2 regions of the Brachybacterium hainanense genome follow, and region 1 is predicted to be linked to the other one. Evidence: riboswitches for the same ligand, from Rfam matches in the RefSeq annotation. Region 1 holds a riboswitch; the other holds the start of a gene.
The links. A riboswitch is a leader RNA that binds a small molecule or an ion and turns the genes downstream of it on or off. The one in region 1 is predicted to bind FMN.
Positions count from the first base shown of each region.

Region 2: linked by a shared signal. The riboswitch ahead of pnuC (nicotinamide riboside transporter PnuC) and the one ahead of ribD (bifunctional diaminohydroxyphosphoribosylaminopyrimidine deaminase/5-amino-6-(5-phosphoribosylamino)uracil reductase RibD) in region 1 are both predicted to bind FMN.

Region 1 covers NZ_JBHLSV010000017.1:19,654-26,036, forward strand. The annotation lists gene dnaN (DNA polymerase III subunit beta) at 1-433, shown strand, start outside; gene recF (DNA replication/repair protein RecF) at 451-1,743, shown strand; gene ACFFF6_RS13430 (DciA family protein) at 1,737-2,561, shown strand; FMN riboswitch at 2,655-2,788, shown strand; gene ribD (bifunctional diaminohydroxyphosphoribosylaminopyrimidine deaminase/5-amino-6-(5-phosphoribosylamino)uracil reductase RibD) at 2,915-3,982, shown strand; gene ACFFF6_RS13440 (riboflavin synthase) at 4,034-4,672, shown strand; gene ribA (GTP cyclohydrolase II) at 4,669-5,931, shown strand; gene ribH (6,7-dimethyl-8-ribityllumazine synthase) at 5,928-6,383, shown strand, end outside.
Region 2 covers NZ_JBHLSV010000010.1:94,544-100,926, reverse strand. The annotation lists gene hisG (ATP phosphoribosyltransferase) at 1-823, opposite strand, end outside; gene ACFFF6_RS10025 (phosphoribosyl-ATP diphosphatase) at 910-1,173, opposite strand; gene pnuC (nicotinamide riboside transporter PnuC) at 1,291-1,995, opposite strand; FMN riboswitch at 2,091-2,209, opposite strand; gene rpe (ribulose-phosphate 3-epimerase) at 2,298-2,975, opposite strand; gene ACFFF6_RS10010 (RsmB/NOP family class I SAM-dependent RNA methyltransferase) at 3,006-4,598, opposite strand; gene fmt (methionyl-tRNA formyltransferase) at 4,595-5,551, opposite strand; gene ACFFF6_RS10000 (primosomal protein N' family DNA-binding protein) at 5,602-6,383, opposite strand, start outside.

The DNA of each region.
Region 1 (6,383 bases):
GGGCCGTCGCACCACCTCGACGCTCGTGGACGGCGACTACCCGCCGGTGCGGCGCCTGTTCCCGGACTCCTCCCCGATCGCCGCCGTGGTCGCCACCGCGCCGCTGATCGATGCCGTCAAGCGCGTCTCCCTCGTGGCGGAGCGGAACACCCCGGTGCGGCTGTCCTTCAGCGACGGCCAGGTCGCCCTCGAGGCCGGCGCCGGGGACGACGCCCAGGCCTCCGAGGTCCTCGAGGCCGATCTCCACGGCGAGGAGCTCGTGGTCGGCTTCAACTCCGGATTCCTGCTCGACGGGCTCGGCGCGCTGGGCTCCGATTTCGCGCGCCTGACCTTCACCGACTCGATCAAGCCCTCCGTCATGAGCGGCCAGGAGTCCCTCGAGGGATCCCCGGAGAGCTCGTACAAGTACCTGATCATGCCCATGCGGATCTGAGCCGGGCGAGGTCCTGCGTGCAGCTGACCGCCCTCGAGCTCACCGACTTCCGCTCCTACCCGCGACTCGAGCTCGCCTTCGAGCCGGGGATCACCGTGTTCGTCGGCCCCAACGGACAGGGCAAGACGAACATCGTCGAATCCCTCTGGTACCTCGCGACCCTGTCGAGCCACCGCGTCCCCCATGACGCCGCGCTCGTGCATCGGGGCAGCCAGACCGCGATCGTCCGCGCGAGCTTCCTCCGCGCCGGACGCGAGCTGCAGATCGACCTGCAGATCACCCCGGGCCGGGCCAACCGGGCCCGGCGACAGGGACAGAACCTGCCGCGCCTGCGGGACCTCCTGGGCGAGGTGCGCGCGGTCCTGTTCGCGCCCGAGGACCTGGGCCTGGTCAAGGCCGACCCGGACGGGCGGAGACGATTCCTGGACGAGCTGCTGTTCGAGATCGCCCCCCGCTTCGCCGGCGTGAAGGCCGACTACGACCGGGTCCTCAAGCAGCGCTCCGGCCTGCTCAAGCAGATGCGCCAGATGCGGCGCGGCGGCGCGGGACGGCCCGTCGGCGGGCTCGATCCCGCAGACGCCGCGGAGACCACCCTCGAGGTGTTCACCGCGCAGCTCGCCCGTCTCGGCGCAGAGCTGACCCGGGCGCGCCTGCACCTGGTGAACCGGCTGCGCCCGCACATGGGCTACTCCTACCTGCGGGTGGCCACGGAGGAAGGGGCCGACACCGCCCTCGACCTGCCTCCGCAGGACCGGGGCCAGGTCACCTCGCCCGCGGACATCGCCTACACCTCCGCTGCTCTCGAGGCGATCGGCGCCGGCCCCGGGGAGCTGCCCGGCCTGCAGGAGATCCACGACGGGATCCTCCGTCTCGCGCAGGACCGCCGCGACGAGGAGGTCGAGCGCGGGGTCTCGCTCGTGGGACCGCATCGCGACGACCTCGAGATCCGTCTGCACGACTTCCCGGCGAAGGGCTACGCGAGCCATGGGGAGTCCTGGTCCCTGGCCCTCGCGCTGCGGCTGGGCTCCTACGACCTGCTCCGCCTCGAGGAGGGCGACCTGGGCGACGGCGAGCCGATCCTGATCCTCGACGACGTGTTCAGCGAGCTCGACGTCCACCGCCGCGAGCGCCTGGGCCGGATCGTCACCGGCGCCGGACAGGTCCTCATCACCACGGCGAACGACTCCGACATCCCGGCCTCCCTCAGCGGAGGGATCCGGCTGGTCGACGTGAGCCGCGGCAGCGCCGTCCCGCGCGAGGGCGGGAGCGGAGGCATCGGCGCCGGGAGCATCGGGAGCTCGGGGTGGTGACCGGCCGCGGGCGCGCCCCGGACCCCTACGACCTCTCGACCTGGACCCGTGCCGCCGAGGATCCGCAGCGGCCCTCGGAGCAGGTCCCTGCGGCGCCCGATCCGGCTCCCCGCCCCGCGCCGGTCCGCCGCGAGCACGCCGCCCCGCGCCGATGGGAGCAGCTCGCCGCGCAGGCCGCGCCCCCCGTGCGGGAGCGGGAGGCGCCGCACCGGATCGACCCGCATGCGCATGAGCCCCGCCGTCCCGAGCCGGAGGAAGACGCCGATCACGATCCGGACCCCGTGGACCCGCCGGAGCTCCCCCGAGTCGATGATCCCTTCGAGCTCGCCCGCCGTACCGTGAACCGCTCCCGCGCGGCAGCCCGGGACCGGGGCCTGTTCCCGATCTCCCGGGCCACCCAGGCCCGCGACCTCCGCGACCGATCCACGCGGGCGCCCGGCTATTCCGGGGCCCGGCCCGATGCCCGCGACCCCCAGGGCATCGAGCGGGTGCTGCGCCGCGTGCTCGGGGACCTCGGCTGGAACGAGGGCATGAACGCGGGGCGCGTCCTGGAGGAATGGGACGACATCGTGGGAGAGCAGGTGTCCCAGCACTGCCGTCCCGTGTCCCTGGACGAGGGGACCCTCGTCGTGAGCGCCGACTCCTCCGCCTGGGCGACGCAGCTGCGGATGATCTCCTCCCAGCTCATCACGACCATCGAGGACCACATCGGCGCCCACGTCATCACCGAGCTGAAGGTGACCGGTCCCGCCGCCCGCTCCTGGAAGAAGGGCCGGCGCACCGTCACCTGGCGCGGGCCGCGGGACACCTACGGCTGATCCGCCGCCGGCGTCCCGTGCGTCACGCGGGGACATCGTCGGCGGACACGGGACGGGCCGCGGTGCTACGGTGGCGCCGACGAGCTGAGAAGCTCGCGTGCACTGGGGTCGGTGAAATTCCGAGCCGGCGGTGACAGTCCGCGACCCGATGCCTCCTCGTGAGGCATCGGCTGACCAGGTGGAACTCCTGGACCGACGGTGAGAGTCCGGATGGGAAGAGCACGCGAGCACGTCCTGCGGGACGGCTCATGCCGCGCGCCGTCCGGGCGCCGCCGCATGAGCCGACCCCACGGACGTGCATCTGCGAACCCTTCCTGCCTGCGCCCGCGAGCGCGGACCGGAGGAGGACCGGGATGCAGGACCTGCAGGAGAGCGCCGCCCTCGCGCGCGCCCTGGACATCGCCGCGGATCCCACAGTGCCGCTCGGCCCGAATCCCCGGGTCGGCTGCGTGCTGCTGGACGCGGGCGGCCGCATCCTCGCCGAGGGACTCCACCGCGGCGCCGGCACCCCGCACGCCGAGGCCGATGCCCTCGCCCGCGCCGCCCGGACCGGCCGCGACGTCACCGGCGCGACCGCCGTGGTCACCCTCGAACCCTGCACCCACACCGGACGCACCGGTCCCTGCACCCAGGCCCTGATCGCCGCGGGCATCGCCCGGGTGGTGATCGCCCGCCGCGACCCCAACCCCGTCGCCGCGGGCGGCGCCGCACGCCTGCGGGACGCCGGGATCGACGTCGGCCTCGACGTCCCCCCAGACCTGGCCGGCCGCGCCGCGGAGCTGAACCGCGCCTGGGAGCACGGCCTGCGGGCGGGACGGCCGCTGGTCACCGCCAAGGTCGCCGCGACCCTCGACGGCCGGGCCGCCGCCGCGGACGGCAGCAGCCGGTGGATCACCGGTCCCGCCGCCCGCGCCGAGGTCCACCGCCTGCGCGAGGAGGCCGACGTGGTGATCGTCGGCACCGGGACCGCGCTCGTCGACTCCCCGAGCCTCACCGCCCGCGACCAGGACGGGCGCCTCGCCGCGCGCCAGCCGGTCCGGGCCGTCATGGGGCTCCGGCCCGTCCCGCCGCTCCCGGAGATCCGCGGCGCCGGGCCCGCGAGGGTGCTCGCCACCCGGGACCCGCGGGCCGCGCTCGCCGAGCTCTTCGACCACGGCCTGCGCCATGTGCTGCTCGAGGGCGGACCGACCCTGCTCGCCGCCTTCCTGCGGGAGGGACTCGTGGACGAGCTGATCCTCCACCTCGCCCCCAAGCTCCTGGGCGCCGGCCCCGCAACCGTCGCGGACCTGGGCATCACCGGCATCGACGAGGCGCTCGAGCTCGAGCTCGAGGGCGTCGCGATGCTCCGCAGCCCCGGCGGGCAGTCCGACGCCCAGCTGCGGTTCCGCCCGCTGCCGGGCGCCGGGTCCCCGCCGCGCTGAGCTGCCCCGCCCTCCCCTCACCACCGAATCCCGACCAGGAAGAAGGACCGGATGTTCACCGGAATCATCGAAGAGCTGGGCACCGTCGTCGCCGTCGACCGCCCGGCGACCCAGCCCGTCCCCGGCGCGGGGGCCGAGCCCGGCGCCGCCCCGAGCGCGCGCCTGCGGATCCGCGCCCCCCACGTCCTGGCGGACGTGCACCTGGGCGACTCGATCGCCGTGAACGGCTGCTGCCTCACCGTGGCCGGGCACGACGGCGAGGTCTGGACCGCGGACGTCATCGCGACCACCCTCGCCGCCACGACCCTCGGGACCCTCGCCCCCGGCGACCGCGTCAACCTCGAGCGCTCCCTGCGGGCCGACGACCGCCTGGGCGGGCACATCGTGCAGGGCCATGTCGACGGGGTCGGCACCGTGCTCTCCCGCGGCGACGGCGAGGGAGGGCACCTCCTGCGCGTGACCCTCCCCGCCGGGACCGGCCGCTACGTCGTGGACCGCGGCTCGATCGCGGTGGACGGGGTGAGCCTCACGGTCGCCGCGCTCGATGGGGACGAGATCACCATCGGCCTGCTCCCCGAGACCCTCGCGCGCACGACCCTGGGCCTGCGCACCGCCGGGTCCGGGGTGAACGTGGAGGTCGACATCCTCGCCAAGCACGTCGAGCGCCTGCTGCCGGGGCTTCCCCGATGACCGGGCCCGATGCTCCCGTCCCGCTCGACCCGGTCGAGGCGGCGGTCGCCGCCGTGGCTGCGGGCCGCCCCGTGGTCGTCGTCGACGACGCGGACCGCGAGAACGAGGGCGACATCATCTTCTCCGCGGCCGATGCGACCCCGGAGCTGATCGCCTTCGCGGTGCGGCACTCGACCGGCATCATCTGCGTGTCCCTGCCCGGGCATCGGCTCGACGAGCTCGCGCTGCCGGCCATGGTGCCGGACCCCGAGGATCCCCTGCGCACCGCGTACACGATCACCGTCGACGCCCGCGAGGGCGTGAGCACGGGCGTGAGCGCCGCCGACCGCGCCTGCACCCTGCAGGTCCTCGCCGACCCCGCGGCCGGGGCCCGGGACCTCAGCCGGCCCGGCCACGTGTTCCCCCTGCGGCCGCGGCCCGGCGGCGTCCTCGAGCGGCGCGGGCACACCGAGGCGGCGCTCGACCTGATGCGCCTGGCCGCCCGACCCCTCGCCGGCGCGCTCGTCGAGCTGTGCCACGACGACGGCACGATGATGCGGGCGCCCGCCCTGCGCGCCTTCGCCGACGAGCACTCCCTGCCGATGGTCTCCATCGAGGACCTCGTCGCCCACCGACGCTCGTGCGGCGGGCAGGAGCCGCCGCTCGAGACGACCGCTCCCGTCCGCCTGCCCACCCCGCACGGGCAGTTCCGGGCGATCGCGGTGCGCGAGGGCGCCGATGAGCACCTGGTCCTCGTCCGCGGCGACGTCACCGGCGCGGAGCCCGTCCTCACCCGCGTCCACTCCGAATGCGTGACCGGCGACGTGCTCGGCTCCTTCCGCTGCGACTGCGGGCCCCAGCTGCAGGAGTCCCTGGCCCGCATCGCGGAGGCGGAGCGCGGGGTGCTGATCCTGCTGCGCGGGCACGAGGGCCGCGGCATCGGCCTGCTCGACAAGCTGCGCGCCTATGCGCTGCAGGAGCGGGGCCGCGACACGGTCCAGGCGAACCTGGACCTGGGCCTGCCGGTCGATGCCCGCTCCTTCGCGGTCGTCCCCCGGATCCTCGCGCATCTGGGCGTCGGCCGGATCGACCTGCTCACCCACAACCCCGAGAAGGTCGCGGCGCTGCGGGCGGGCGGCGTCGACGTCGCCGGCCGCGTGGACCTCGACCTGCATCCCACGGCGCAGAACCTCGCCTACCTCACCACCAAGCGCGATCGGATGGGGCACCGGCTGGTCGACCTGCCGGCCGCGCCCCTCACGAACGGAGAGACCGCATGAGCGGACACGGAAGCCCCCACCTGGACCTCGCCCCCGCGACCGATGCGCCTGCCCTGCGTGTCGCGATCGTCGCCTCCTCCTGGCACGAGGAGGTGATGGACGGCCTGATCGCCGGATCCCTGCGCGCCTGTGCGGAGGCCGGCGTCGACCGGCCCCTGCTGGTGCGCGCCCCCGGCTCCTTCGAGCTGCCGGTGATCGCGGATCGCCTGGCCGCCTCGCATGACGCGGTGATCGCCCTCGGCGTCGTGATCCGCGGCGGCACCCCGCACTTCGAGTACGTGTGCCGGGCGGCGACGGACGGCCTCTCCCGCGTCGCTGCCCGCCACGGGGTCCCCGTCGGATTCGGACTGCTGACGTGCGACGACGACCAGCAGGCCCTCGACCGCGCGGGTCTTCCGGGCTCCCGGGAGGACAAGGGCCACGAGGCGGCCTCGGCCGCGATCATGACCGCG
Region 2 (6,383 bases), on a different contig from region 1:
TGGCGCGGGCGCCGACGTCGTACAGGTCGTCGAGAACCTTGTTGACCTGCCTCCGCTCGACCATGGAACGGACCGCGGACCAGGCCCCGTCGTGCAGCGGCGAGACCGTGGGCGCCTGGAAGCCGGGCGTGATCGAGACCGCGGCCTCGAGCTTCTCCTGCGGGATGTCGTAGTCGATGAGCACGAACTCGCGGGCCACCAGGACGCTGCGCAGGCGACGGATCAGCACCTCGAGGGTGTGCTGCGCCGCGGTCTCGAGGGTGAGGCCGGGGCGGGAGAAGAGGACCGCCTGGCTGGTCATGATCGGCTCGCCGAAGGTCTCCAGCCCGGCCTGGCGCAGCGTCGTCCCGGTCTCGACGACATCCGCGATGACCTCGGCGACTCCGAGGCGGATGCTCGACTCGACGGCGCCGTCCAGGTGGACCACCTGGGCGGAGACGCCGCGGGAGACCAGGTAGTCGCCGACGAGGTGCTCGTAGCTGGTGGCGATGCGGGCCCCCTCGAGGGAGGCGAGGTCCCGGGCCTGCCCCGAGGGGGCGGCGAAGCGGAACGTCGAGCGGGCGAAGCCGAGCTCGAGCAGGACGTCCGCAGGGGTGCGGGAGTCGGCCAGCATGTCCTGACCGGTGACGCCCACGTCGACGGTCCCGGAGCCGACGTACACGGCGATGTCCCGGGGGCGCAGGAAGAACAGCTCGACGCCGTTGTCCTCGTCGACGAGCACGAGCTCCTTCTGGTGGCCACGCCGGCGGTAGCCGGCCTCCTGCAGGAGTTCGGCGGCCGGCTCGGACAGGGCGCCCTTGTTGGGCACGGCGATACGCAGCACAGCTGCTCCTTCGGGAGAGGTTCTCGGCCGGACCGGGATGCGGGCGGCCGGCGGATCGGTCGAGCGGTCGCGGAGCGCCGCGCCGCTCAGAGCTTGCGGTAGACGTCCTCGAGAGAGATGCCCCGGGCGACCATCATCACCTGCGTGTGGTAGAGCAGCTGGGAGATCTCCAGAGCGGCGTCGTCGAGGGTCTCGTGCTCGCAGGCCATCCAGACCTCCGCGGCCTCCTCGACGATCTTCTTGCCGATGCCGTGCACTCCCGAGTCCAGCTCGGCGACCGTCCCGGAGCCTTCCGGGCGGGTACGCGCCTTCTCGGTGAGCTCGGCGAACAGCGTCTCGAAATCCTTCACGTCTCCAGCCTAGCGGGCCCCGCACAGAGGCGTCGCATCGGACCGTCCCCTGGGCGGCGCAGATCGCTCCCCCGGACCGTGCTCGGCCGGACCGCGCTCGGCCGGGCCGGGGCCCGGTCAGCCGCGCCGCACCGTGGGGTCCAGATGCGCGGTCTCGACGCTCACCGTGCGGTCCTCGCGGCGCCGCACCCGCCACCACACGAAGAAGCCGGTGAGCGTGAAGACGCCGTAGAACACGTACATGAAGGCGCTCGCGTAGTATCCGGCGCTCAGCAGCAGCGGCACGCCGACGATGTCGACCGCCACCCAGATCAGCCAGAACTCGACCCATCCCTTGGCCATGCCGAAGGTCGCCAGCAGGCTCCCCATGAAGATCCAGGCATCCGACCAGACGGGTTCGTAGGACCCGAGAGCCCGGAACAGCGGGGTCAGCGCGGCCGTGCCGCCGACCAGGGCGGCGATCAGCAGGCCCCGCGTCCCCCAGGACGCCCAGCGCGGCTGCACCGCGGTGCCGTCCTCGCTCTGCGCCTGGCGCCAGCGCACCCAGCCGTAGACGGAGGTCGCGATGAACATGATCTGACGGCCCGCCTGGCCGTACAGGTTCACGGGGTTCGGCGTCCCGAAGACGGTGCCCAGGAACACCGTGAGCAGCAGCAGGTTGCCGAGGATGCCGATGGGCCAGGCCCAGACCTTGCGGCGCATGCCGCCGAGCGCGCTGAGCAGTCCGAAGACGTTGCCGAGGACCTCCCGCCAGAGGATGAACTGGCCGCCGGAGAACTCTATACGAGCATCGAAGAGCCACTGCAATGCATGAAGGATCACGCGATCCGTCCTTTCCGTTCCGAAGCAGCGGCTCCGGGGGAAAAGACACGGATGCATCCGGGCGGGGCGGGACGCCGACACGCACGGATCACCCGCCTGTGCGCCTCTCATCCAGACTCTGACTGTCGGTGCCGGAGTTCCACCGGCTCAGCCGCCGAAGCGGGTCGCGGACTATCACCGCCGGTTCGGACTTCCACCGACCCCGGAGCACATCACGATGTGACAGCGGAACTCTACGCCGCGGATCCCACCCGGCCCAGCTTTTCGTCGCTGGGTGAACAGCCTGTGATCAGCGCCTCGGCTCAGTGCTGATGCGCCGCGGCGAGCTCGCGCAGGGCCTCGATCTCCGCGGCGCAGTCGTTCGCGCGGTAGATGGCCGATCCGGCGACGAACACGTTGGCCCCGGCCTCGGCCGCCTTCTCGATCGTCTCGCGGCTGACGCCGCCGTCGACCTGGATCGAGACCTCGAGGTTCGCCTCGGAGATCGCCCGGCGCGCACGGCGGATCTTCGGGAGCATGCCCTCGAGGAAGCTCTGGCCGCCGAATCCGGGCTCGACGGTCATGATCAGCAGCATGTCGAACTCGCCGATCACGTCGAGCAGCGGCTCGATCGGCGTGGCCGGGCGCAGGGCGACGCCTGCGGCGACGTTCTTGCGACGCAGCTCCCGGGCCAGACGCACGGGTGCTCGCGCGGCCTCGAGGTGGAAGGTCACCGAGTCGGCGCCGACCTCGGCGAACAGCGGAGCCTGGCGGTCCGCGTCCTCGATCATGAGGTGCGCGTCCACGGGAAGGGGGCTGCGCCGGACGATCTGCTCGACCATGTCCGCGCCGAAGGTGAGGTTGGGGACGAAATGGTTGTCCATGACGTCGACGTGCACGGAGTCGGCCGCGGAGATGCGGTCGAGCTCCTCGCCGATCCGCATGAAATCCGCGTTGAGGATGCTGGGGTGGATGAAGTCACGGTCCGTCGAGTACGGCATGGGGGATGTCCTCCCGGGTCGATGGGTCGGTCAGTCCTGCTCGCGCCTGCGCAGGAGGGCGATGAACATGGCGTCGGTCCCGTGGACGTGGGGCCACAGCTGGACCGCGGGCCCCTCTCCGAGCTCCACGTCCCGGGCCTGCGGCAGCAGCCCGGCCCGCACGGCAGGGCGGGCGTCGAGCTGCTCCGCGTCCGTACGGCGGCGCAGCACGTCCTGCACGATCAGCCGCGTCTCCGCGAGATGCGGGGAACAGGTGACGTAGGCGACGACGCCGCCGGGGGCCGCCGCATCGAGCGCGCTGGCGAGCAGGTCGCGCTGGAGGCCGCCCAGCTGGCCGATGTCCGCGGGTCTGCGCCGCCAGCGCGACTCCGGTCTGCGGCGCAGGGCTCCGAGCCCCGAGCAGGGGACGTCGGCGAGGACGCGGGAGAAGGTCCCCGGCATCTCGCCGCCGATGTCCCGGCCATCGGCGGTGCGGGTCGTGACCTCGGCCCCGGCCTCGACGAGCGTGGCCACGGCCCGCTCGACCAGCTGGGTCCGATGCTCCTGGAGCTCGACGGCGAGCAGCTCGGCGTCGTGCTCGAGCGTGAGCCCGGCCAGCAGCGCGGTCTTGCCGCCGGGTCCGGCGCACAGGTCCAGCCAGCGATGGTCCTCGGCGCGGACGAGGTCGTCGGCCCCGAGCGCGAGGGCGAGCGCCATCAGCTGGCTGCCCTCGTCCTGCACGGCGGCGCGGCCCTCCCGGACCGGATCGGTGCCGCCGGGGTCGCCGGAGGGCCAGGAGGCCGCGAAGATCGACAGGTGCCCGGCGCTCGCGCCGTTGTCGATGAGCTCGTCGAGGTCGGTCAGGCCCGGCCGCATGACCAGGGACACCGAGGGGGCGGCGTTCTGGGCCTCCAGGAGCGCGTCGATCTCGGAGCGGTCGCGGCCGTGGGCGGCCAGCGCATCGGACAGGGCGCGCACGATCCAGGCCGGATGGGAGTGCGCGATCGACAGATGGCCGATCTCGTCCTCGGAGCGGTCCGGGGCGACCTTCGCGATCCAGCCCTCCCGATCGTCCTCGCCGATGCGCCGCAGCACCGCGTTGACGAAGCTGCCCGCCCCGGCGCCGGCGACCTGCCGTGCGAGCGCGACCGTCTCGGAGGTCGCGGCGTGCGGGGCGACCGACATGTCCACGAGCTGGTAGGCGCCCAGCCGGAGAACGTCGAGCACATCGCCGTCGACCTGGTCGAGGGGGCGGTCGATGCAGGCGCCGATGATCGCGTCCAGGCGGCCCTGGGCGCGCAGGGTGCCGTAGAACAGCTCGGTCGCGAAGGCGGCGTCGCGGCCGGCGACCCGGCTGCGGCGCAGCAGGCCGGGCAGGACGAGGTTCGCGTAGGCGTCGTCCTCGCGGACGGCGCGCATCGCCTCGAAGGCGACCTGCCGGGACGAGGTGGTGCGGCGCGAGCGCTCGGAGGGGCGATCCTCGGACCATCCGCGTCGCGGTCCGCCCCGTCCCCGGGAGCCGGAGCGCTCGCGGCCCTTCGCATCGCGCCCGCGGCGCTCCGCTCCGCCCCGTGCCTCGTCCCGTCCGCGACGGCGGTCGTCGTGGCGATGATCGTCTCGGCGGTGCTTCTCTCGGTCGGTCATCGTGCCTCCTCGGCATCGGTCGGGGGCGCGAAGAGGGTCCGCTCCTCGAGGGCGGCTCCGCGCGCCCAGTCGGCGGCGCGCATCGCCTTCTTCCCGGCCGGGGCGACGGTGCCGATGGCGATCGGCGCGGTGCCCGTGCCGACGAAGAGCGCGCGGCGGGTCGCATGCAGCTCGCCCGGGGCGAGCACGAGATCGGCGGGGGGCTGCGTCGCGTCGACGCCGAGGATCTTGAACCGCTCGCCGCGCAGCAGGGTCCAGGCACCGGGATCGGGGCTCATCCCGCGGATGTGCGCGTCGAGGACGGCAGCGTCCGCGCTCCAGTCGATCCGCGCCTCCTGAGCGGTGAGCTTCGCCGCGTGGCTGGCCTCGCCGCGCTGCGGGACGGCGCGGGCGGTCCCGTCCGCGAGCGCGTCGAGGGTCTCCACGAGCAGGGGGGCGCCGTCATGGGCGAGGCGCTCGAGCAGCTCCCCGGAGGTCTCGAGCGGACCGATGTCCACGGGCCGTGAGGCGAGCACATCGCCGGTGTCCATCCCGGCGTCGATGCGGAAGGTGGTCATCCCGGTCCGCGTCTGCCCGGCGAGGACGGCGCGCTGCACGGGGGCGGCGCCGCGCCAGGCGGGCAGGAGGGAGAAGTGCAGGTTGATCCAGCCGTGACGGGGGATGTCGAGGGCCGGGGCAGGGATCAGGTTCCCGTAGGCGACCACGGGCGCGGCCTCGGGGGCGAGCCGTCGCAGCTGCTCCTGCACCGCGGCATCGCGCAGGGTGGGAGGCGTGAGGACGGGCACGCCCGCCTCGTCGGCGAGGGCCCGCACCGGGGAGGGGCGCAGCCTCCGGCCGCGACCGGTGGGGGCGTCGGGCCGGGTGAGGACGGCGACCACCTCGTGATCGCTCTCGAGCAGGGCCCGGAGGCTGGGGACGGCGGCGGCGGGCGTACCCGCGAAGAGGACTCGCATGATGCTCGCCATTGTAGGGCGGAGCTGCGGACGGAGCACGAGGGCGGGTGTCAGAACACGTCCGGCGGGTCCATGCGCACCCGGACGCCTCCCGGCCGCTTCCGGGCGCTGCGGGCGGCGATGCCCGCGCGCAGGGCCGAGGCCAGCTCCCGGGAGCGGGAGGGGGCGATCCGCAGCACCGCGCGGGCCTGGGCGTCCGCGTCGAGGTCGACGGGCCCGAAGACGCTCGTGCCGTCGGGCAGCCCGGCCTGCTCCAGCTCCTCGAGGAGGACCCGCACAGCCGCCCTGTCGCCGAGGATCTCGGCCACGCGGGCGAAGGGAGGCAGGTCCAGCTCGCGACGGTCGGCCAGGACGCGGTCCAGGAAGACCCGGGATCGATGGGCGACGAGGTCGCGGATGGCGGGCAGTGCGGCGGTCCCGACCGCGAGCACCTCTCCCCCGGCCGCGGCGGGCCGCACCAGGGAGATGGCGTTGGACCAGCGGCGCACGGCCTCCACATCGGCGTCGAAGGCGGCGCGGGCGAGCATCGCATCGCAGTCCAGCAGCAGACCGGCGGCGTACCCGCCGTCGACGGCGGGCTCCGCCCCCGGGGTGGCGACGACGATGGCCCGCTCGGGCACGGCGTCATCGGCGACGGGACCGTGGGCGCCCCCGGCGACGACCATCTCCTGCTCGGGGAAGGCGCGGCGCAGCTCCTCGGCGGTGCGAGTGGAGCCGATGACCACGGCCCGCACACCGGTCCGATGGCACTCCGGGCAGCGATACCCGTCCTCGACCCGCCCGCACACCGGACACTGCAGGCCGCCGCCGCGCCCACGCACGGTGAGCGGTG